DNA from 3 places in the Kribbella sp. CWNU-51 genome. Region 1 is predicted to be linked to each of the others. Evidence: riboswitches for the same ligand, from Rfam matches in the RefSeq annotation. Region 1 holds a riboswitch; each other region holds the start of a gene.
What was found. A riboswitch is a leader RNA that binds a small molecule or an ion and turns the genes downstream of it on or off. The one in region 1 is predicted to bind ZMP and ZTP.
Positions count from the first base shown of each region.

Region 2: another riboswitch for ZMP and ZTP. It lies ahead of ACXC9Q_RS34345 (5-aminoimidazole-4-carboxamide ribonucleotide transformylase); the one in region 1 lies ahead of ACXC9Q_RS06335 (glycine hydroxymethyltransferase).
Region 3: another riboswitch for ZMP and ZTP. It lies ahead of ACXC9Q_RS03235 (bifunctional 5,10-methylenetetrahydrofolate dehydrogenase/5,10-methenyltetrahydrofolate cyclohydrolase); the one in region 1 lies ahead of ACXC9Q_RS06335 (glycine hydroxymethyltransferase).

Region 1 is NZ_JBSXMZ010000004.1:890,947-897,920, reverse strand. It holds gene ACXC9Q_RS06360 (glycoside hydrolase family 9 protein) at 1-781, shown strand, start outside; gene ACXC9Q_RS06355 (amidase) at 844-2,013, shown strand; gene ACXC9Q_RS06350 (GbsR/MarR family transcriptional regulator) at 2,020-2,490, opposite strand; gene ACXC9Q_RS06345 (MFS transporter) at 2,549-2,779, shown strand; gene ACXC9Q_RS06340 (MFS transporter) at 2,871-3,791, shown strand; gene ACXC9Q_RS06335 (glycine hydroxymethyltransferase) at 3,784-5,232, opposite strand; ZMP/ZTP riboswitch at 5,261-5,340, opposite strand; gene ACXC9Q_RS06330 (acyl-CoA dehydrogenase family protein) at 5,427-6,974, opposite strand, start outside.
Region 2 is NZ_JBSXMZ010000044.1:10,392-17,365, reverse strand. It holds gene ACXC9Q_RS34355 (S8 family peptidase) at 1-1,471, opposite strand, end outside; gene ACXC9Q_RS34350 (nuclear transport factor 2 family protein) at 1,604-2,011, shown strand; ZMP/ZTP riboswitch at 2,601-2,681, shown strand; gene ACXC9Q_RS34345 (5-aminoimidazole-4-carboxamide ribonucleotide transformylase) at 2,703-3,611, shown strand; gene ACXC9Q_RS34340 (MMPL family transporter) at 3,612-5,870, opposite strand; gene ACXC9Q_RS34335 (MoaD/ThiS family protein) at 6,043-6,306, opposite strand; gene ACXC9Q_RS34330 (WD40/YVTN/BNR-like repeat-containing protein) at 6,306-6,974, opposite strand, start outside.
Region 3 is NZ_JBSXMZ010000004.1:252,961-259,934, reverse strand. It holds gene aroH (chorismate mutase) at 1-54, opposite strand, end outside; gene ACXC9Q_RS03245 (helix-turn-helix domain-containing protein) at 87-1,025, opposite strand; gene ACXC9Q_RS03240 (phytanoyl-CoA dioxygenase family protein) at 1,125-2,000, shown strand; gene ACXC9Q_RS03235 (bifunctional 5,10-methylenetetrahydrofolate dehydrogenase/5,10-methenyltetrahydrofolate cyclohydrolase) at 2,002-2,847, opposite strand; ZMP/ZTP riboswitch at 2,877-2,965, opposite strand; gene ACXC9Q_RS03230 (beta-N-acetylglucosaminidase domain-containing protein) at 2,966-4,714, opposite strand; gene ACXC9Q_RS03225 (NUDIX hydrolase) at 4,727-5,341, opposite strand; gene prcA (proteasome subunit alpha) at 5,338-6,186, opposite strand; gene prcB (proteasome subunit beta) at 6,226-6,974, opposite strand, start outside.

The DNA of each region.
Region 1 (6,974 bases):
CGTCACTTCGTTGCCTTTCGCCTTCTATCCGGAGACGGCCTGGCGTGACGATCTCGAGCTGGGCGCCACGGAACTCGCGCTCGCGGCGAAGCGGCTCGGCGATCACCGGGCGGGGGCTTGGCTCAAGGAGGCCGGCTACTGGGCTTCGCAGTACATCGCGCAAGAGGCGGGCGGGGACACGCTCAACCTGTACGACGTGAGTGCGTTGGCACACGCGGATCTGATCCGGGCGGCTCGCGGCGACCACCAGCTGGTGAGCACGCTCGTGGGTGACCTGCGGGCGCAGTTGCAGATCGGCGTGGACCGTGCGTCGGCGGATCCGTTCCGGGCGGGAGCGCAGTACGACAACTTCGACGCCGTACCGCATGCGTTCGGCCTGGCCGCGACCGCGCGGCTGTATCGGAAGGTGACGGGCGACCGGCGGTACGACGACTTCGGTCAACGACAACTCGACTGGAACTTCGGCGCGAACGCGTGGGGCGTGTCGTTCATGGTCGGCGTCGGGCGGAACGCCGAGCGGTGCCCGCATCACCAGATCGCGAACATCACCGGGAACGTACTCACCGGCGCGGTCGTGAACGGACCGAACTCGGCGGACCTGTTCGAGGAAGGGCTGGGCGACTACCTCGACGGCATGAACCCGTGCCCGGCGGACGGTTCCGATCGGTACGCCGAGTTCACCGGCCACGGCTCGCGGTACGTCGACGACGTACGATCCTGGCAGGCTTCCGAGCCCGCCGACGACTTCGCCGCCATCGCCGTCTACGCACTGACCCGCTGACGCTAAACTCACCCGGTGCTTCAGGTCGACTGGGAGAACGTGCGCCGCGTCGCTGGGGGCGTGTGACCGCGGCGTCCATCGCTGCTCAGGTGCGATCCGGCGAGCGGACTGCACTCGAGGTCGTCGACCAGGCGCTCGACGCTGCCCTGCGCCTCGACCCGCTGCTCCATTTCGTCGACGAGTTGGACGTCGCCGGCACCCGGGCAGCAGCCGAACGACTTGAGCCCACCGGTCCACTCGCGGGTGTCCCGTTCTTCATCAAGGCAAGGACGCCGGACAACTCGCCGATCATCAGCCGGCTCGTGGCCGCCGGCGCGATCCCGATCGGTACGTCGACTCGCGCCCGGCCCGGCGCGATTTCGCAGACCTTCGGGTGGAACGGGCGCGACTACACCCGCAACCCATGGGACTTGTCGCGATCGCCTGGTGGCTCGACCGCTGGTGGTGCGGCGGCGGTCGCGGCCGGCGTCGTACCGCTGGCAACTGGTGGAGACTCCGGTGGTTCACTGCGGATCCCGGCCGCGTTCTGCGGGGTGGTCGGCTTCAAAGGCACCTACGGCCGTATCCCGCGCCCGGTTGGTCGCGCCCTCGGCGGGCTCACCACCGCCGGCTTCATCGGTGCCGATCTCGACGACATGATCCTGGCGACGAGCATCGCCAGCGGTCCACACCGCCTCGACCCGACTGCCCTGCCGGCGTGGCCGGTCCCGACCGTTCACGATCGTTCGTGGCGGATTGCATACCACCCCACCCTCGGCCGCCATCTGGCCGACCCTGCGGTCGACCACGTGATCCGCGAGCGGCTGACTCATGCCGGCGTCACCGTGGTCGACGTACCGCTCGAGCTTCTCCCGACTGATGAGGCGTGGCCGGTGCTGTCGGGTCTGGATGCCGGCCGCGGTGCTGACGCAGCCGCGGCGAACCGGGCTCGCGAGGTCCGCGATCACAACAACACAGCGCTCGCCGATCTCTTCGCCGAAGTGGATGCCCTGATCACCCCGACCACGCTGACTGTTGCCCACGGCTACGACCAGCACGAGTCCAGCATCGTCACCGGCGACCCGTGCTGGGCCTTCAACGTGACCGGCCATCCCGCGGTCAGCGTCCCTGCCGGTTTGGCGGACGGATTGCCTGTGGGTGTTCAGGTTGTCGCGCCGCATGGGTCGGACGACGTCGCGCTCGCGGTTGCACGGCGGATGCAGGTTGTCCTGCCGCCACCACCGATCCGCTGACAGGCCTCAGCGCGGGTGCTCCGACCGCCAGTGCTTGATCATCTGGTCGAGGTCGGTCTTGATGAAGGCGAAGAAGTCGGCGGCTTCGGTGAGGCGGTGGCCGACGGGGGAGTCGGGGCCGAAGAGGTCGGCGCCGGCGCGGCTGCTGGACTCCCATTCGCCGAGGGCGTCGTTGCGGCGTTCGAGGATCGCGGCGAAGACGTCGTCGCGGATCCGGTAGTGGTCCTTGCGGGACCCGGGCAGCCGCTCGCGGGAGATGAATGACACCTGGAGCAGTTGGCGGACCGCGCCGGAGACAGCGGGCTGGCTGATCTTGAGCGACTCGGCCAGCTCGGCAGCGGTCATCGTGCCGGTCGGGCTGACCAGCATCCGGCCCATCACCCGGGCCGACATCGTCGGGACGCCGCTGTTGGCCAGCACGCCGGCAAAGCGCTCGACGAACTGGCTTATCTCTTCCGGGCTCGGTTCCTGCGCCATGGTTGAAGCTTACAATAATTTGATGTATCGCAACTATCACAAACTTCTGATAATTTGAATCCATGACCTCGTCCTCGCGGCCCTGCTGCTGCCGGCCGGTCTCCTCGGCGACCGGTACGGGCGACGCAAGATCATCGCGATCGCGCTCACCCTGTTCGGCGCCGCGTCGCTCGCCTGCGCCCTGGCCGACTCGGCCGAGACCCTGATCGCCGCCCGGGCGTTCCTCGGTGTCGGTGCGGCGATGATCGTTCCGGTGGCGCTGTCGCTGATCACCGTGCTGTTCCGCTGAACGTCCCGATCGCGTTGATCGCGGCCGTCGCGGTCACGCTGCTCGTCCCAGAGACCCGAAGCTCTCGGCGGCGATCGACTGGCTTGGCATCGTGCTCTCCAGTGCTGGCCTGGCATCCTTGGTGTACGGCGTGACCAAGGCCGGCGAGACGTCGTGGTCCGATGGTGTCACCATGCTGTTCCTCGGACTGGCCGTCGTACTGATCGCAGGGTTCCTGCTCTGGCAGCGGCGGACCACGCGGCCGTTGATCGAGCTGCGGTTGTTCCACGAGAAGACATTCACCGGCGGCGCTGTGCTGCTCACGGTGTCGGTGTTCGCGATCTTCGGGTTGCTGTTCACGATGCCGCAGTACTTCCAGGGCATCAACGGATCGGACGCGCTGCACACCGGGCTCAAGTTGCTGCCGTTCATCGGCGGGATGACGCTCGGCGCGAAGCTGGCCGAGCCGGTGGAGGCGAAGGCCGGGACCCGGCTGGTGGTGATGACCGGGTTCGTCGCGATGGCCCTCGGGTTCGTGCTCGGGGCCTTCACGGAGCTCGGCACCGGGTACGGGTACACCGCGATCTGGTTCGTGGTGGTCGGTTTCGGTCTTGGGTGTTCGCTGCCGCAGGCAATGAACGCGGCGTTGGGTGTGGTCGATCCGGAGCGGGCCGGGACCGGATCCGGGCTGCTGCAGGCGTTCCGTCAGGTCGGCGGCACGGTCGGCGTCGCAGTCCTGGGCACGGTGCTGAACTCGGTCTACCGCGCAGGAGTCGACACGACCGGACTACCCGCCCAAGCCGCGGATGCGGTCGAGAAGGGGCTCGGTGGCGGGCTCGCCGTTGCGGCGAAGTCGGGCTCCGCCGACCTGCTGAACGATGTCCGGGACGCCTTCATGACCAGTCTCAACACCACCATGTGGGTGTCCGCGGGAATCGCAGTCGCAGGCGCCGTACTCGCCGCCGTGTTGATGCCACAACGGCGAGCGCCCGCTCCCAGGAGTGTGGAAGCGGGCGCTGCGCGAGTCAGCTGAGCTCGAGGCCTGGGTACAGGGGGTGCTTGTCGAGGAGTTCGGACGAGGCGGCCTTGGTCTTGTCCGCGACGCCGTCGGCGAGCACGTACTTCGCCTTGGACGGGGCGCCGGCCGACGTCGTGGTCGGCGTGGTGGCCGAGAGGACGTCGACGATGAGCTCGGCGACCCGGTCGAACTCGTCGCCGCCGAAACCACGGGTGGTCAGCGCCGGCGTGCCGATCCGGACACCCGAGGTGTACCAGGCGCCGTTCGGGTCGCGCGGTACGGCGTTCCGGTTGGTGACGATGCCGGCGTCGAGCAGCGCGGACTCGGCCTGCCGGCCGGTGATGCCGTACGACGAGACGTCGAGCAGCACGAGGTGGTTCTCGGTCCCGTCCGTCACAAGCTTCACGCCACGCTTCATCAGGCCCTCGGCCAGCGTGACCGCGTTGTCGGCGACCGCCTGCGCGTACACCTGGAACGACGGCTGCCGGGCTTCGGCGAGCGCAACCGCCTTCGCCGCCATCGTCTGGCTAAGCGGACCGCCCAGCACCATCGGGCAACCGCGGTCGACGGAGTCGGCGTACTCCGGCTGGCACAGCACCATGCCGCCGCGCGGGCCGCGCAGCGACTTGTGCGTGGTGGTCGTGGTGACGTGCGCGTGCGGGATCGGGTCGAAGTCGCCGGTGAACACCTTGCCCGCGACCAGGCCGGCGAAGTGGGCCATGTCGACCATCAGCGTCGCGCCCACCTCGTCGGCGATCTCGCGCATCTTCGCGAAGTTCACCTTCCGCGGGTACGCCGAGTAGCCGGCGATCAGGATCAGCGGCCTGAACTCACGCGCCTTGCGGGCGACCTCGTCATAGTCGAGCAGCCCGGTCTCCGCGTCGGTGCCGTAGGAGTGCTGGTTGAACATCTTGCCGGAGATGTTCGGCCGGAAGCCGTGGGTCAGGTGACCGCCGGCGTCGAGCGACATGCCGAGCATCTTCTGGTCGCCGAGCGCCTTGCGGAGCTTGGTCCAGTCCTCGTCGGACAGGTCGTTGACGTGCTTGGCGCCCGCCTCGGCCAGCGCCGGGGACTCGATCCGCTGGGCCAGGATCGCCCAGAAGGCGACCAGGTTCGCGTCGATGCCGGAGTGTGGCTGGACGTAGGCGTGCGGCGCGCCGAACAGGGCCGTGGCGTGGTCGGCCGCGGCCTGCTCGACGGTGTCGACGTTCTGGCAGCCGGCGTAGAAGCGGTGCCCGATGGTGCCCTCGGCGTACTTGTCCGAGAGCCAGTTGCCCATCGTGAGCAAGGTGGCGGGGGATGCGTAGTTCTCGCTCGCGATCAGCTTCAGCGACGAGCGCTGGTCGGCCAGCTCGGCCTTGATCGCGCCGGCGATGGTCGGTTCCACCGCGCCGATCACCTCGAGCGCGTTGCGGTACGCGGCCGATGCGGCGGCGGCATCGAAGGGTTGAGTCATCGTTGTCTCTCCTGCGGTTGCAGTGGGTCGAAGGCACCCAGGCGCACGGTGCCGACGGTCTTCGCTCCCCGGTGGTTCTCCACCTCAGCGCGCCAGTCGCGACCCGCTCACCCTATCGCGTACACACCCTTCTCCTGCGGCTTGTGTCCGAAGAACTGTGGCCTACAACCCTCGGATCTTCGGACGCAACGCGATCAGAGGGCGCGGGCGAGGATCGGGGCGAAGGGGGTGGTGCGGGGGAGGGTGCCCAAGACGCCGGCCCAGTCGCCGGCCAGCCTGGACGCGACGAAGGCGTCGGCGACCTCGGGTGCCGAGTGCCGGACGAGCAGGGACGCCTGGAGGCAGACGGCCATCCGGGCGGCGAGGCGGCGCGCGCCGGCCTCCGCCTCGGACACATCGGCAAGCGTTTCCAGTACGTCGTTCACCGCGGCATCGAGGCGGTCGTCCGCACCCCGTGCCGCGCCGACCTCGAGCAGCCACGCGTCCAGCGACTCCGGCCTTCTGAGCGCACGGAGGACGTCGAGCGCATTGACGTTCCCCGATCCTTCCCAGATCGAGTTCAGCGGCGACTCGCGGAACAGGAGGGGAAGGCCGGACTCCTCGACGAACCCGTTACCACCCAAGCACTCCAGCGCCTCCGCCACCATGAAAGGCGTTCGCTTGCACACCCAAAACTTCGCCAACGGCAGCCCGATGCGGCGGAACGCGGCGGCCTGCTCGTCTCCACCGGCCGACGCGTCGGCCGCAGCCGCAAGCCGCATCCCCAGAGCGGTTGCCGCCTCACTCTCCAGGGCCAGGTCGGCCAGGACGTTCTGCATCGCGGGCTTGTCGGCGAGGAGCCCACCAAAAGCCGAGCGGTGGCGGGTGTGCCAGAGGTCTTCTACGAGGGCGCGGCGTTGGAGGGCGGCCGAGCCGAGCACACAGTCGAGGCGGGTGGCGGCGACCATTTCGATGATGGTGCGGACGCCGGCGCCCTCGTCGCCGAGGCGATAGCCGATCGTGCCGTGGAACTCGACCTCGCTGGACGCGTTCGAGCGGTTCCCGAGCTTGTCCTTCAACCGTTGCAGGGCGAACGCGTTCCGGTTGCCATCGGCAAGCACCCGGGGCACGACGAAGCAACTCAGTCCGTCCGGCGCCTGCGCGAGTACGAGGAAGACATCGACCTGCGGCGCCGAGCAGAACCACTTGTGACCGTTCAGCTGATATTCACCGTCCGGCCCGGTCGGCGTCGCGGTGGTCAGATTGGCCCGGACGTCCGAGCCGCCCTGCTTCTCGGTCATCCCCATCCCCGCGAGTACGCCGGTCTTCTCGGCCGCGGGCAACCGGCGTACGTCGTACGACGTGGCCGCGAGTTGCGGGATCCACTCCTTCGCGAGCCGCTCGTCCGCCTTGAGCGCCGGGACCGCGGCGTACGTCATCGAGATCGGGCAGCCGTGACCCGGCTCGACCTGGGACCAGACATAGAACCCGGCGGCCCGGGTCAGATGCGGCGCCGGGCGGTCGCTCGTCCACGGCGCGGCCTGCAGCCCGAACCCGACCGCACGCTCCATCAGCCAGTGCCAGGACGGGTGGAACTCGACCTCGTCGATCCGGTTCCCGTAGCGGTCGTGGGTGCGCAGGACCGGCGGGTGCTGGTTGGCCGGGAGGGCCTGCGCGAGCGCCTCCTCGGAGCCCGCGACCGCGCCGATCCGGTGCAGACCGGGGTCGCGGGCGAGATCGGCGTACGGACGCAGAGCGTCACC
Region 2 (6,974 bases), on a different contig from region 1:
TCAACCGTGCCTTCAGTTGCTGCCAGGTCAGCTCCGGGTGCTGCTGGAGCAGCAGCGCGGCCGAGCCGGTCACCAGCGGCGTGGACCGGGACGTACCGAGGCCCATGGCGTACAGATCGCCGTCGCGGGCACCGGCCCGGGCGCCGAGGATGCCGGTGCCGGGCGCGGCGATCTCCGGCTTCTGCCGCCAGGAGTACGTCGGGCCCATGCTCGTGAACCGGGCCCGGTTGCCGGCAGGATCGAGCGCACCCACTGTCAACGCGGAGGCAGCCGTACCAGGCGTCTCGACCGAGAACGGCGTGGCGTAGAGAAGGTCCCCGTCGTCGCCGGCCGCGACCACGAACAGCGCACCGCTTTGCGCCGTCAGCCGGTCGACCGCATCGGCCAGCAGGTCGTCACCCTGGTACGGCGCACGTGCACCGAGGCTGACGTTGACCAGGTCGGCGTGCTGCCCGACGGCCCACTCCATCGCCGCGATCAGCTCGGACACGGTGCCCTCGCCGGCCGCGTTCAGGATCTTGCCGGAAATCAGTTCGGCTCCGGGTGCGATGCCCTTCCGGGCGCCGTCGGACCCGGCGCCGTTGCCGGCCACCAGCGACGCGATCTGGGTGCCGCGACCGAAGTCGTCCTGCGGGCCTTCGCCGGTGAAGTCCTCGGTGGCCGTCACCTTGCCCTCGAGTGCCGGGTGGCCGGTGTCGATGCCGGAGTCGAGAATTGCGACCTTCACGCCGTGACCGTCGAGGCCGCGGCGCCACGCGGTCGGCGCCTGCACCTGCTCCAGGTATCCGTCCAGCGGTGCCGCTGCGGCCTTGGAACCGCTACTCGGCGGCGTCTTGCTCGTCGGCGCGCCGGTCCCGGGCGCCGACTCAGGCGCACGGTCACCATGCAGTGCAGTGTCCAGCCAGATCTTGGCCGGCAGGGCGGACCGGGCGGCCGTCAGGGCCGAACCGAAGGCCGTCGCCCGGGACTTCTCGATCCGGCCCGCAGTGGCACCGATGCTGGCCAGCGTGCGGCTCGGGGTGAATCCGGCGTTTGCCATCGTCCGCGCGCCGGAACTCTCCCGCACGATCACGGGCAGGTCCGCGCGGTGCGCGTCGTCGTACCCCATCTCGACGAGGCCGGTGACGTCGAACAGGGCAGGGTCGAGTACGCCGGGAACCAGGCTCGCGACGTCGTGCGGGATCACGCTGATCCGGCCGTGGTCGTTGCGTACGGCGTACCCGACCGCGGGCGCACCGTCGCGGGACCGGACGTCGACCTGCGGCTTCCCGTCCGGGCCGGGCCGCAGCGTGACGTGTTCGCCGGTCAGCAACGTGACTGTGGCGGGACTCCTGAGTACGGGGGCCGGCTGGACGACCGGCGTGCCGGCTGTCGGCGCTGCGGTAGCAGTGACTGGAGCAGTCAGCCCGGACAGCGCCAGGGCGCCGCTGGCCAGCAGCGCCGGTATCGGTAAAGATCGTGGAAGCCCCACCGGGCACCATCCTTGCTGTAGGCACCGGTCAGGTGCGGACGTCTTGCCATAGGCACCGATCCGGTGCGTCGAGACCTTTGGTATCCGATCCCACCCGGCGCGGTCACGAGACTGCCGTGACAGGAGGCCGACATGACCGGAATCAGTCACCCGCCGACCGACAGCGGTCGCACCCGACTCGAGGCGTACGTCGACGGGTGGCGGCGGCACGACATCGCGGCCGTTCTGGACACGTTGACCGACGACTGCGTGGTGATCGAGTCGTATGGGCCGGTCTATCGGGGCAAGGCGCGGGTCGAGCAGTGGATGAACGCCTGGTTCGGTGCCGGCGGCACCGTCGACGCCTGGGAGATCACGTCATCGGCAGCGGCCGGCGACACGCTGATCGTCGAGTGGCGCTTCGAGTGCACGTGGAAAGGCGAACCCGGCGCCTTCGACGGCGGCACGATCGCGCGACTCGACCAAGGCCGCATTGCGTACCTCCGCGAGTACGCGACCACCGCTGCGCTCTATGACTGGACCGGAGTCTGGCGCGCCTAAGTCTGGATCCGTGGATGCTGACCGGTCCGGCATCCCGCGATGGCAGCCCTGTCATGGGATATCCGGCGCTCCGGTCGGTTCCGTGGGTGTTGCCCGTGCCGTCGACCGGATCGCCAGGCCATCACAACGAGGCGACGACGAAGGTCTCCCACGGAGAGGCCCAGCGTCTCGGCGATTGTGATGGCCTGGAAGTCCGCCCACAGCCCTCCCCGCGGCGGGGACGGGTCTGGTGATGCCGCGGCGCTGACCGGACCTGCGCCACTCACCAAGCAGCGCGATGCCGGCGATGTCCCGCTCGGCCGCGAGCCCTCGGCGGCTGACGGACCGGGTTAGTGAGTGCCCCACGTCCGCCCACGCCGAGACCCACGGGCCGGCCAGGCCAGGCTGGGGAGGATCTCCCACCCAATCCGGGACGACATCCTCCCACCCCCGGCGGCAACCGACACAACACGGCCGACCGCCTGGACCCGAAGGACGCGAACGAACCACCCACCGATGCGTCAGCCGGATATCCCCTCGAGTAGGTCGGAGGCGGTGGGCGGGATTGCGGGACGAGCGCCGGACCGGTCTATGGATCCGGGCTAAGGTGTTGGTAGACCGCGACTGGCGAGGGTGGAGTACCACCGGGGAGCGGGTTGTGGACAAGGCGTCGTCCGCCTGGGCGCCTCCGGCTCTCGTTCGGAGGCTCCTGATGCGCTACGGCATGAATCCCCACCAGCCCGCCACGATGACGGCTCTCGACGGCTCCCCGTTCACAGTCGTCTCGGGCTTTCCGTCGTACATCAACGTCCTGGATGCCCTGACCGGGTGGCAGCTCGTCCGCGAGGCGTCCGGTGCCTTCGGCGTACCGGCGGCTGCGTCGTACAAGCACGTGTCGCCCGCTGGGGCGGCGCTGGGTGGCAGCGTGGCCGGCGCCTACCTGCGTGCCCGCGATGCCGATCCCAAGTCGTCGTACGGCGACTTCGTTGCCGTCTCGCATCCAGTCGACGCGGAGCTCGCCGGCGTGCTCAAGCGTGTCGTGTCGGACGGGATCATCGCGCCCGGGTACGACGATGGCGTGGTCGGGACGTTGGCTGCGAAGAAGCGCGGGAGCTTCCTGGTGCTGGAGGCGGACCCGGCGTTCGAGCCGCCGGCGGAAGAGGTTCGCGAGTTCTACGGACTGCGGTTGACTCAGCGGCGGGACGACGTACCGCTGACTCGTGAGCTGCTGGATCCCGCGGTGTCGGATGCGGCGGCCCGGGATCTCCTGCTGGGGCTGATCGTGGTGCGCTACACGCAGTCGAACACGGTCGCGATGGTCAAGGACGGTATGACGATCGGCGTGGGCGCCGGGCAGCAATCGCGGGTGGACTGCAGTCGGCTCGCCGGCGAGAAGGCTGCCGCGTGGTGGGCGCGCCGTTCGACTGACGCGCTCGCGGATGTGTCGATGGTGTCCGACGGTGCGCTCCCCTTCGTCGACAACGTCGAGGAAGCGCACCGGTACGGCGTCGCGCATATCGCCGAGCCGGGCGGGTCCATCCGGTCCGACGAGGTCGCGAAGGCGTGCGCAGCGCACGGCATCACCTGGTCGCCGACCGGCGTCCGGCTGTTCCGGCACTGATCAGGCGACGTCGACCTTGGGTGGCTCGCGCTCGGCCGGGGCCGGCTGCGGACCGCCTTCCAGCTGGATGTCGGGAATGATGCGGTCGAGCCAGCCCGGCAGCCACCAGGCCCGGTCGCCCAGCAGCGTCATGACGGACGGGACCAGGACCATCCGGACGATGCTGGCGTCGATCAGGACGGCGACGGCCATGCCGACCGCCAGCATCTTCACCGTCGGGTCGTCGTCGAGGACGAAGCTCAGGAAGACCACGATCATGATCGCCGCCGCGGTCGTGATCACCCGCGCTGTCGCGCCGATCCCGATCGCCACGGCGCGATGGCTGTCGTTCGTCGCGATCCAGGCCTCGTGCACCCGGGACAGCAGGAACACCTCGTAGTCCATCGACAAACCGAACACGATCGCGAACATCAGCATCGGCACGAACGACGGGATCGGCACCTTCTCGTCGATCCCGACCAGGGAGGATCCCCAGCCCCACTGGAAGACCGCGACGATCACGCCGTACGCGGCGCCGACCGACAACAGGTTGAGGATCGCGGCCTTGACCCCGATCAGCAGCGAGCGGAAGGCCACGGTGAGCAGCAGGAACGCGAGCAGCACCACGGCGCCGATCAGCCACAGCATCCGCCCGGCCACCTTCTCGGTGAAGTCGACGTACCCGGCGGTGGTGCCGACGACGAAGGTCGGCTCCTGCTGCCCCGCGAGTACGTCGTCGCGGATCCGGTTGACCAGATCCTCGGTCTCCGCCGACGACGGTGACGTGGTCGGGATGACGGTGATGATCGCCGTCGTACCGGCGCTGTTCATGGTCGCCGGTTGGACGGCGGCGACCCCGGCGGTCTTCTGCAGCGTGGACGTGAGGCCGGTCAGCAGGGTCTGCTTGTCGGTCGAGCTCTCGGACGGGAGCTGTACGACGACCGTCAGCGGACCGTTGGCCCCCGGGCCGAACCCTTGGGCGACCAGGTCGTACGCCTTCCGGCTCGAGTCCGCCGCCGGATCGGTGCCGGCGTCGAGCTGGCCCAGATTCATCGAGAACAGTGGGATGGCCAGGACGAGCAGCACGAGGGTGGCGGCGATGCCGTACGGCCACGGCCGATCGCTCACCTTGCGTCCCCAGCGGGCGAACGCGCTCTGCTCGTGCTTGAGGTCGCGCTGCTCGCGCTCCTCCGCCCGGTGCTCCGCCACGGCTCGCTCGTCCGGGAGCCCGGCCTCGAGCTCCCGCTCCTCCACCAGATGGTGCCGGTCCTTGCGGTTGAGGACGAGGAACTTCGCCAGGCCGAGCATCGCGGGGATGAGGGTCAGCGCCGCCAGTACGGTGACCGCGACGACGATGGCCGAGGACAGACCGAGCGCGCCGACGAACGGTACGCCGGAGACGTAGAGGCCGAGGATCGCGATGACGACCGTCCCGCCGGCGACCAGGATGGCCGCACCGGATGTCGACTCAGTGCGGCCGGCCGATTCCTCGACTCCTATCCCGTCCTCGAGCTGCTCGCGATGGCGCGACACCATGAAGAGCCCGTAGTCGATCGCGACGCCGAGCCCGAGCAGTGTGGCGACCGTCGGCGCCGAGACCGGGAACTCCTTCACCGCCGCGAGCAGACCGAGGATGGCCAGCCCGCCGCCGACGCTGAAGATCGCGGCGATCAGCGGCAGTCCGGCCGCGACGATGGACCGGAACATCAGGAACAGCAACAACAGTGCCAGCGCGAGGCCGATGGCCTCTGACAGGGTGTCGTCCGCCTGTTTCCCGATCTGGCCGGCGCCTCCGCCGTACTCGACCTGAAGCCCGGCGGCCCTGGCCGGCTGGACGGCGGCATCCAGTTTGTCGAGGTAGCTGCTGTCGAGCGACGCCGGCACCACCGAGAAGGAGACCGGAGCGTTGACGATGCTGCCGTCCTTGGAGATGTACGCCGTCTGTGACGTCGCCAGCGGATCGACGGCCGAGACCACGTCAGGCAGCTTGGCGACGGCGGCCATCGACGTCTTCACCGCTTCGGCCTGCTCGGACACCGTGCCGGTCTTCGCGTGGAAGACGATCGAACCGGAGTAGCCGCCTGCGGTGGCGAAGTCCTTGTTCAGGATGTTCAGTCCGGCCGACGACTCGCTGCCCGGGACCGTGTAGTTGTTCACGTACGTGCCGCCGAACGCGGACCGCAGCACGAACAATCCGACGACCAGCACCAGCCAGCCTGCGATCACGAACCAGTGGAACCGTGCGGCCCCCCGGCCGAGACGATCCAGAAACGCGTGCACAGGGCCCCCTCCCCCAGGCGCCCCCCAGGCGACGGCCCCGCCGTCGACCCCTCCGCCGACAGTAAGCCGGGCCCGACGCCCGTCACAACCCCTCGTTCCCGGGGCACACCCCTACGCCACCAACCGATCGCTGCCCGTCACCCGGACTGCAGTCTTTTCCTTTGGCGCGGTGTCAACCGCCCGCGACGCTGGGCAGGATCAGCAACTCATCTCCGTCGCTCAGCTTCGTCCCCAGCCCGTCCAGGTCGCGGATGTTGTCGTTGTGGAGGTAGATGTTGACGTGCCGGCGGACGGCGCCCTGCTCGTCGGTCAACCTCCGTCGCAGCACCGGGTCGAGGGCGGCGAAGGCCTCGGCGACGGTGGAGCCGTCGACCTCGACGCACTCAGCTCCGCCCGCAAACGGCCGGAGGACGGTCGGCAGGCGGACGGAGATCATCAGATCACCGCGGCGCGCACGGTGAGCACATCCGGCAGGTGACGTGCAACCTCGACCCAGGTGTCACCGGCGTCGGCGCTGGCGTAGACGCAGCCGTCGCGGGTGCCGACGTACACACCGGCCGGGTCGGCGGTGTCGGTGGTGAGCGCGTCACGCAGGACCGGGACATAAGACACATCGGGCAGGCCCGTGGTCAGCGGCTCCCAGGTCGCTCCGGCATCGCGGGAGCGGTAGACACGGCACTTGGCCTCGGTCGGGATCCGGTTGGCGTCCGCGATCAGCGGGAAGACGTACACCGTCGCCGGCTCGTGCGGATGCACCGCGATCGGGAACCCGAAGTCCGACGGCAGCCCGTCCGCGATCGACTTCCAGATCGCCCCACCGTCGTCGGACCGGTAGACGCCGTGATGGTTCTGCGCGAACATCCGCTCCGGTACGGCGGGATGCGCGGCCAGCTTGTGCACACACTGACCGAACTCCGGGTAGGGGTCGGGGAAGAACTTCGCCTGGATCCCGTGGTTCGCCGGCTCCCACGACGCGCCGCCGTCGGCGGTCCGATAGACCCCGCCGGTCGACATCGCGACGCTGACCTGCTCGGGATCGGTCGGATGCGGCAGCACCGTGTGCACCGCCTGACCGCCGAAGCCGGCGCCCCACTCCTTGCGGTG
Region 3 (6,974 bases), 640 kb from region 1:
CTCGCGCTCGTCCACGTCGAGCTGAGTGGCACCCCGGATCGCCCGTACCGCCACGTCTTCGCCTCCTTGGTCGTCTGTCTCCAACCCTAGAGCAGAGTGGTCAGAGAGTGGACAGCCGTCTCGGATAGTGCCGCCTCGAGCAGCCTCCGGGCCACCGGAAGCAGCCCGGCGTCCCGGACCGGTGCGAGCGGATCAGTCAGTTGCCGACGACGGCGGAACGATCCCGGCGGTTGGCCGTACGCGGCGGAGAATCGGCGGGAGAAGTGGTACGGATTGCTGTAGCCACAGTCGGACGCGATCTCCGCGATCGTCGCGTTGGTGCGCAGGAGCGCGGTCGCAGCCCGGGCCAGCCGGATCAGATCCAGGGCGTACGCCGGTCCGCAGGCGTACCGCTCCCGGAAGAGCCGGTGCAGGTGTCCAGCCGACAGATTCGCCGCGGCGGCCAGCTCCGGGACGGAGATGATTCGCGGGCCGCTCCTCGCCCACACGGTCGCGACATGGTCGACCAGGCGCCGGACAGCATCCGGCAGCTCCTCGCGCGACTGGCCGGCCGGAGCGCTGAGGAAGACCTCCAGCATCGTCGCCACAAGCCGGTCGCTATGTCCCCGGACCGACGATGACGGTACGCCGGCAAGGTCCAGCAGGTAGGTGCACAGCCCGTCCAGCAGGCTCGGATCGGACCGGGATCGCACCGACGGCCAACTCGACGGATCGCCGAGTCCGCCGAAGTCCTCGATCTGGAAGTGCACGTACGCGTGTCGCGACGAGCGATCGCAGTCCCAGATATAAGCATCCCGGTTCCCGCGCCGAGCCAATGCCACCGTGCCCGGGCGAAGGTCCTCCTCCACGGTCGCCTGCCGGACGCCGGCATCGTCGTACACGTCGGTCCGCCACCGCGCCGAACCGCTCAGGATCCACAGCAGTTCGTAGTTCGGCAGCGTGCGTGGGCCATAGGTCGCCCCGGGCGGATAGTCCGCGACCTGGACCACGGAGTTCACGCTGATCACCGGGGGTTGCGATGTCACGAACAGATAGTAATCCGCACGCGCGCGACATTGGCCGGGCCTGGTCTGCTCTGAGACCGTGAAGCCGGTCATCGCCCCCGAGGCCGGATGGAGCATCAGATGCAGCCTGTCACCGCCGTACCGAGCTTCGCCGAGGTCACCGACGAGTTGGTCGAGTCCTTCCGGCGGGACGGCTTCGTCGTCCTCGATCAGGCTGTGTCGCCTGACCAGGTCACCGCGCTCCATGCCGCGGCCGAGGCTCTCTGCCGCGGTGACCTCGGCGTCATCGACGGAGGTCCGGCCGCCGAGCCGACCGCGGACGTCCTGCGCAAGTACCTGTGCATCCACCAGCCGCACAAGGTGTCCGACGTGGCGCTCGCGGCGTTGCGGGCGCCACGGGTGGTCGCGGCGCTGACCGCGGTGATCGGGCCGAACGTCAAGGCCATGCAATCGATGCTGTTCATCAAGCCCGAGGGGAAGCCGGGCCAGGCATGGCACCAGGACGAGTTCTTCATCCCGACCAGGGACCGCTCGCTGACCGCGGTGTGGATCGCGCTCGACGATGCCACCGTGGAGAACGGCTGCCTGTGGGTTCTGCCGGGCTCCCACCGCCGCGGTGTCATCTACCCCGACCGGGAGCAGGACGATCTCCGCTTCGACTGCACGGTGGAGGCGTTCGACTTCCCGTACACCGACGACGACGCCGTCCCGGTCGAGGTGCCCGCGGGTTCGGCGGTGATCTTCAACGGCTATCTGCTGCACCGATCACTGCCGAACACCGGCCGGCACGGCCTCCGCCGGGCGCTGGCCAACCACTACATGAGCGCGGAGTCGCTGCTCCCCTGGCAGTCCGTGCCACCTGGAGTCCACGTCGGCAAGCACGACTACCGCGACATCGTGATGGTGGCCGGGACCGATCCGTACGCCTACAAGGGCATCGACGATCTCGCTCGCCCGCACTCCCGCCGGGACAAGGACGGCGGGTGCGACCGCTGACTCAGCCCGCCTGAGCCTCGGCGGCGTCGACGGCCTGCTCCAGCAGGAGGGCGATCGTCATCGGTCCGACGCCGCCCGGGACCGGCGTGATCAGGCGGGCGACCTGGGCCGCCTCCTCGAAGTGCACGTCGCCGATGTTGCCCTCGTTGTATCCGGCGTCGACCACGACCGCTCCCGGCTTCAGCCAGTCGCCGCGGACGAAGTCCGGTTTGCCGACCGCCGCCACCACGATGTCCGCGGTCCGGACGATCTCCGGCAGGCCGACGGTCCGCGAGTGCGTGTAGGTGACGGTCGCGTTCGATGCCAGCAGCAACATCCCGACCGGCTTGCCGAGAATCGGGCTGCGGCCGATCACGACCGCGTGCGCCCCGGCGATCGGTACGTCGTACGCCTCCAGCAGGCGTATGATCCCGCCGGGCGTCGCGGACCGGAACCCGGGATCCCCGAACGCCATCGCGGCGAACGACCGCATCGTCACGCCGTCGACGTCCTTGGCCGGATCGATCGCCTCGAACGCGGCCCGCTCGTCGATCTGCGCCGGCACCGGATGCTGCAGCAGGATCCCGTGCACCGCCGGGTCGCTGGAGAGCTTGTGAATCTCGGCGACCAGTTCGCCGGTGGTCGTCTCCGCGGGGAGTACGACGCTCCGCGACGCGATGCCGGCCTTCTTCGACCGGTTCTGCTTCATCCGCACGTACGTCGCCGACGCGGGGTCATCGCCCACCAGCACCGTCGCCAGACACGGCTGCACGCCGGTCTTCTCCTCCAGAGCCTTCGCCCTGGCGGCCGCCTGAGCCACGATCTCCGCGGCGAGGTCGGTCCCGGTCATCAGTTCTGCAGTGGTCATGCGCGCACTCCTTCGGGCGTCGACAACAGGTCAGATGCCCAGGCGCGCGGCGCAGCCGGATTTCCGGCAGGCCGTTCCCCGGTGGTTCCCCACCTCAACGCCAGTCGCGGCCCACCGGTCAGGATACCCGGGCGGTCACCTCGGCGATGAACGTGTCGGCGACGCCGTCGCCGATGCGGGGGTAGGTCTGGGAGTGCGGGAGGCGGATGTCGCGGATCTCCTCGGCCTGGGTGACCAGGTGGTTGATCTGGGCCCGGCTGGTGGCGACGTCCGAGCTGTTGCCCTCGGCTCCTGCTTCGAGGACGCGGAGGGCCTCGCGGAGCGCCTGACCCCAGTAGAAGCTCGCGTCGAGCCAGGCATCGGTCTCGTCGGCGAAGGACGGGTCGGACACACCGGCGCGGATCTGCGCCGGAGCGTTCTCGATCGCCTCGAAGTACGGCTCGAGCTCCGCGATCGCGCCGGCCAGGTCGCCGCCCTCCCAGGTCGCCCAGAACTCGGCGATCTTCGCGGCCAGCACCGGCGCGTTCGCCAGGTGCAGCTTCCCGTCGTACGTCGTCAGGTCGGCGAAGACCTCGAGCGCCGCGATCGTCTCCGGATCGCCGGAGGCCCGCTCGGCGATCGCGCGACGCCAGGACGCCTGCTGGTCGTACGTCGCCGGGTTCCAGCCGAACTCCGCGAACGAGTAGAGCGCAATCTTGCTGGCCCCGGCCTGGTTCATCGGGTTCGAGATCACGCCAACGACCTGGTCGGCCAGGCCTGGCTCGCGGTTGCTGTAGTCCGCGAGCAGGATCCGGCCGTGCGCGTAGTCGTTGACCGGGTAGTTGTCCCAGATCAGGATGTCGTGCCCGAACACCGCCTTCGCCTCGGCCGCTTGTGCGCTCGTGATCGAGTGCGGGACGACACCGATCCCGGTCCAGTGCACGACGACCGCACTGTCCAGCTGCTCCCGGAGCGCCTGCTTGTACGGCGACTCGGTCACGTCGTAGTACTCGGTCGGCACCATCTGCAGCGGGGCGAGATCCGGCTTGGTCGCCACCCACTCGCGCTGGATCCGGTTCAGCAGGTCGCTCTGCGCCCGCCCGGCCCCGCCACCACCGGCGCCGTACATCTCCTCGTCCTCGGCGCTGTGCCACTTCTCGTACTCGATGTCGTCCAGCGGGACATTGAACGCCCGGACGCCGAGCTCGTAGAGCGCCTCGAACTTGGCGATCAGCGCCTGGAATTCGGCGTCGTCGGTGTAGCGGATCGAGAGGCCGGGTGAGAGCGCGAAGGTAAAGTCGACCTTGTTCCGCAGCGAGCGCTCGATCAGCTCGCCGAGCTCGGCCAGCTTGTCGGCCGGGTACGGGTCACGCCACTGCTCGCGGTGGTACAGGTCGTCCTTCGGGGCGTACTGGTACGTGTTCATCCGGTGCGCGCCGAGGTAATCAAGGTGATCGAGCCGGTCGGCGTGCGACCACGGCGTGCCGTAGAAGCCTTCGATGGAGCCGCGGTACCGCATCGTCGGCCAGTCGCGGATCTCGACGCCGTCCAGGTGGTTGCCCTGGACAAGCTGTGCGAAGGTCTGCGCGGCATAGAAGGTGCCGCGCCCGTCGACGCCCTCGAGCACGACCTGATTGCTCCCGACGGCAACGACGTACCCCTCGGCCGGCAGCCCTTCAGCGGGCCGTACTTCGAGGCCGCCTCCGCCCAACCGGATCGTGACGGCCGCTTCTCCGTCGATGATGGTCTGTACGCCGGCGCGCGTCAGCGTCTCGCGGACGACGCGCTCGGCGTCCGGGTCAGTGGTCGGACCGTGCACCAGCCCGATCGTGTCGCCGAGGTCGAAGCCGTCGTCGCGGCGGGTGGTCTGCTGCGGTTCTGGGGTCACGATCCCAAGCTTTCAGAGAAGTCCGGCGTGGTCGAGAGCGAGGTACGCGGCATCGATTCCCGTCATCGCGCCCGGAGTCCGGAGCTCGGTGCGGAACGCGTCCACTGTCAGCTCGACCGGGACACAGTCCTCCGTCTCGTCCAGCGCCTGCTTCCCGTCGGGACGGCAGCCGCGCGCGATCGCGACGTACTTGCGATAGATCGAGGACGCGGACGACCACTGCCAGCCGACCAGGTCGAGCGACTCGCAGGTGTACCCGGTCTCCTCCTCGAGTTCGCGGGCACCGGCCAGCGCCGGGTCCTCCCCTGGCTCGACCAGCCCGCCGGGAAGGTTCGTGACGATTCGATCCGGTCCGGCCCGGAACATCCGGACGGTCACGATCCGGCCCTCGGGGGTCAGCGGCAGGACAGTGATGCCCGCCGTGATGCCCTCCGCGGACTTCGGGCCGAACACGTCCCACTCCACCACGCGCCCGTCCGGCAGCCGGTAGCGCCGAAGGTTCACGGTCAGGAACCGGTGGAACCCCGGCTCCTCGCCGAGCAACTCCCACGGCTCCGGGTCGCCGGGACGAGACAGCTCAGCCGCCGCGGAGTCCGCGGCGGCTGAACCTTCAGCTGACTCGCTCACAGCGGCCGGTTGTCGTCCGGCTCCTCAGGCGGCGCGATAGGTACGTCGTCGTCCGCCGGCGCGACCGGGGTGTCGTCGGCCGAGGAAGCCGGCGTGGCGTCCTCAGCGGGCTTTGCCTCGACGGGTTCGGTCGGAGTCTCGTCCGGGCTGGACTCGGACAGGATGCGCGCCAGCGTCTCCTCGGAGATCCGCTTGAACTTGCGCACCTGCGTCCGGGTCCGGTCCAGGACGGCAACCTCGATCTGGTCCGGGGTCAGCTGGCGGACCTCGGTGCCGTCGTGGCTGAGCGCATCCACGGCCAGCCGGAGCGCGCCGGCCAGCGAGATGCCCTCCTTGAAGTGCTCGCCGACGTAGTCCGCGACCTGCTCAGCCGGTCCACCCATCACGGCGTACCCGCGGACGTCCGCGATCGAGCCGTCGTAGGTGAGCCGGTAGATCTGGTCCTCGGCCGTGCTGACGCCGACCTCGGCGACCAGGATCTCCACCTCGAGCGGCTTCTCACCGCCGGAGGAGAAGATCGCGCCGAGGGTCTGCGCGTACGCGTTGGCCAGCGCGCGGCCGGTGACGTCGCGCCGGTCGTAGGAGTACCCCCGCATGTCGGCCAGCCGGACGCCGGCGATCCGCAGGTTCTCGAACTCGTTGTACCGGCCGACGGCGGCGAACGCCATCCGGTCGTAGATCTCGGCCACCTTGTGCAGCGCGGGCGAGCGGTTCTCCGCGACGAACAGGATGCCGTCGGCGTACTGCAGGGCAATCGCGCTGCGGCCCTTGGCGATGCCCTTGCGGGCGAAGTCGGCCCGGTCCCGCATCAGCTGCTCGGGCGAGACGTAGAACGGAACGCTCATCGAAGGTGTCGTCCTCTAATCAGTCGATGGGGATCAAGGTCAGGTCAGGGACGCCGAGGCCGGGCCGTCGGGACGGTTGTGGCGCTCGGCCCAGGCCGCGTCGACGATCGCGGCGACCTCGTCCTCCGGCATCCGCCGGTAGCCGTCCGCGGTGACCACGCCGACCACCGGGAAGATCCGCCGCAGCATGTCCGGACCGCCGGTCGCCGAGTCGTCGTCGGCGGCGTCGATCAGGGACTGGATCACGGCCGTGACGCAGTCGGTCACCGAGCTGTCCTCGCGGTAGAGCTTCTTCAGCGCGCCGCGGGCGAACACCGAGCCCGAGCCGACGCTGTGGAAGTGGTGCTCCTCGTAGCGCCCGCCGGTCGGGTCGTAGGAGAAGATCCGGCCGCCCTTGATGTCCGGGTCGTAGCCCGCGAACAGCGGCACCACGGTCAGGCCCTGGAGCGCCATCGAGAGGTTGCCCCGGATCAGCGCGCTCAGCCGGTTGGCCTTGCCGTCCAGGCTGAGGGTGGCGCCCTCGAGCTTCTCGTAGTGCTCCAGCTCCACCTGGAACAGCCGGACCATCTCGATCCCGAAGCCGGCGGTGCCCGCGAACGCGACCGCGGAGTACTCGTCGGCGGGGAACACCTTCTCGATGTCACGCTGGGCGATGATGTTGCCCATCGTGGCCCGCCGGTCGCCGGCCATCACCACGCCACCGGGGAAGGTGGCCGCGACGATCGTCGTACCGTGCGGGACGTCCTGGGAGAAGTCGGCCGACCCCAGGCTGCGCCGTCCCGGCAACA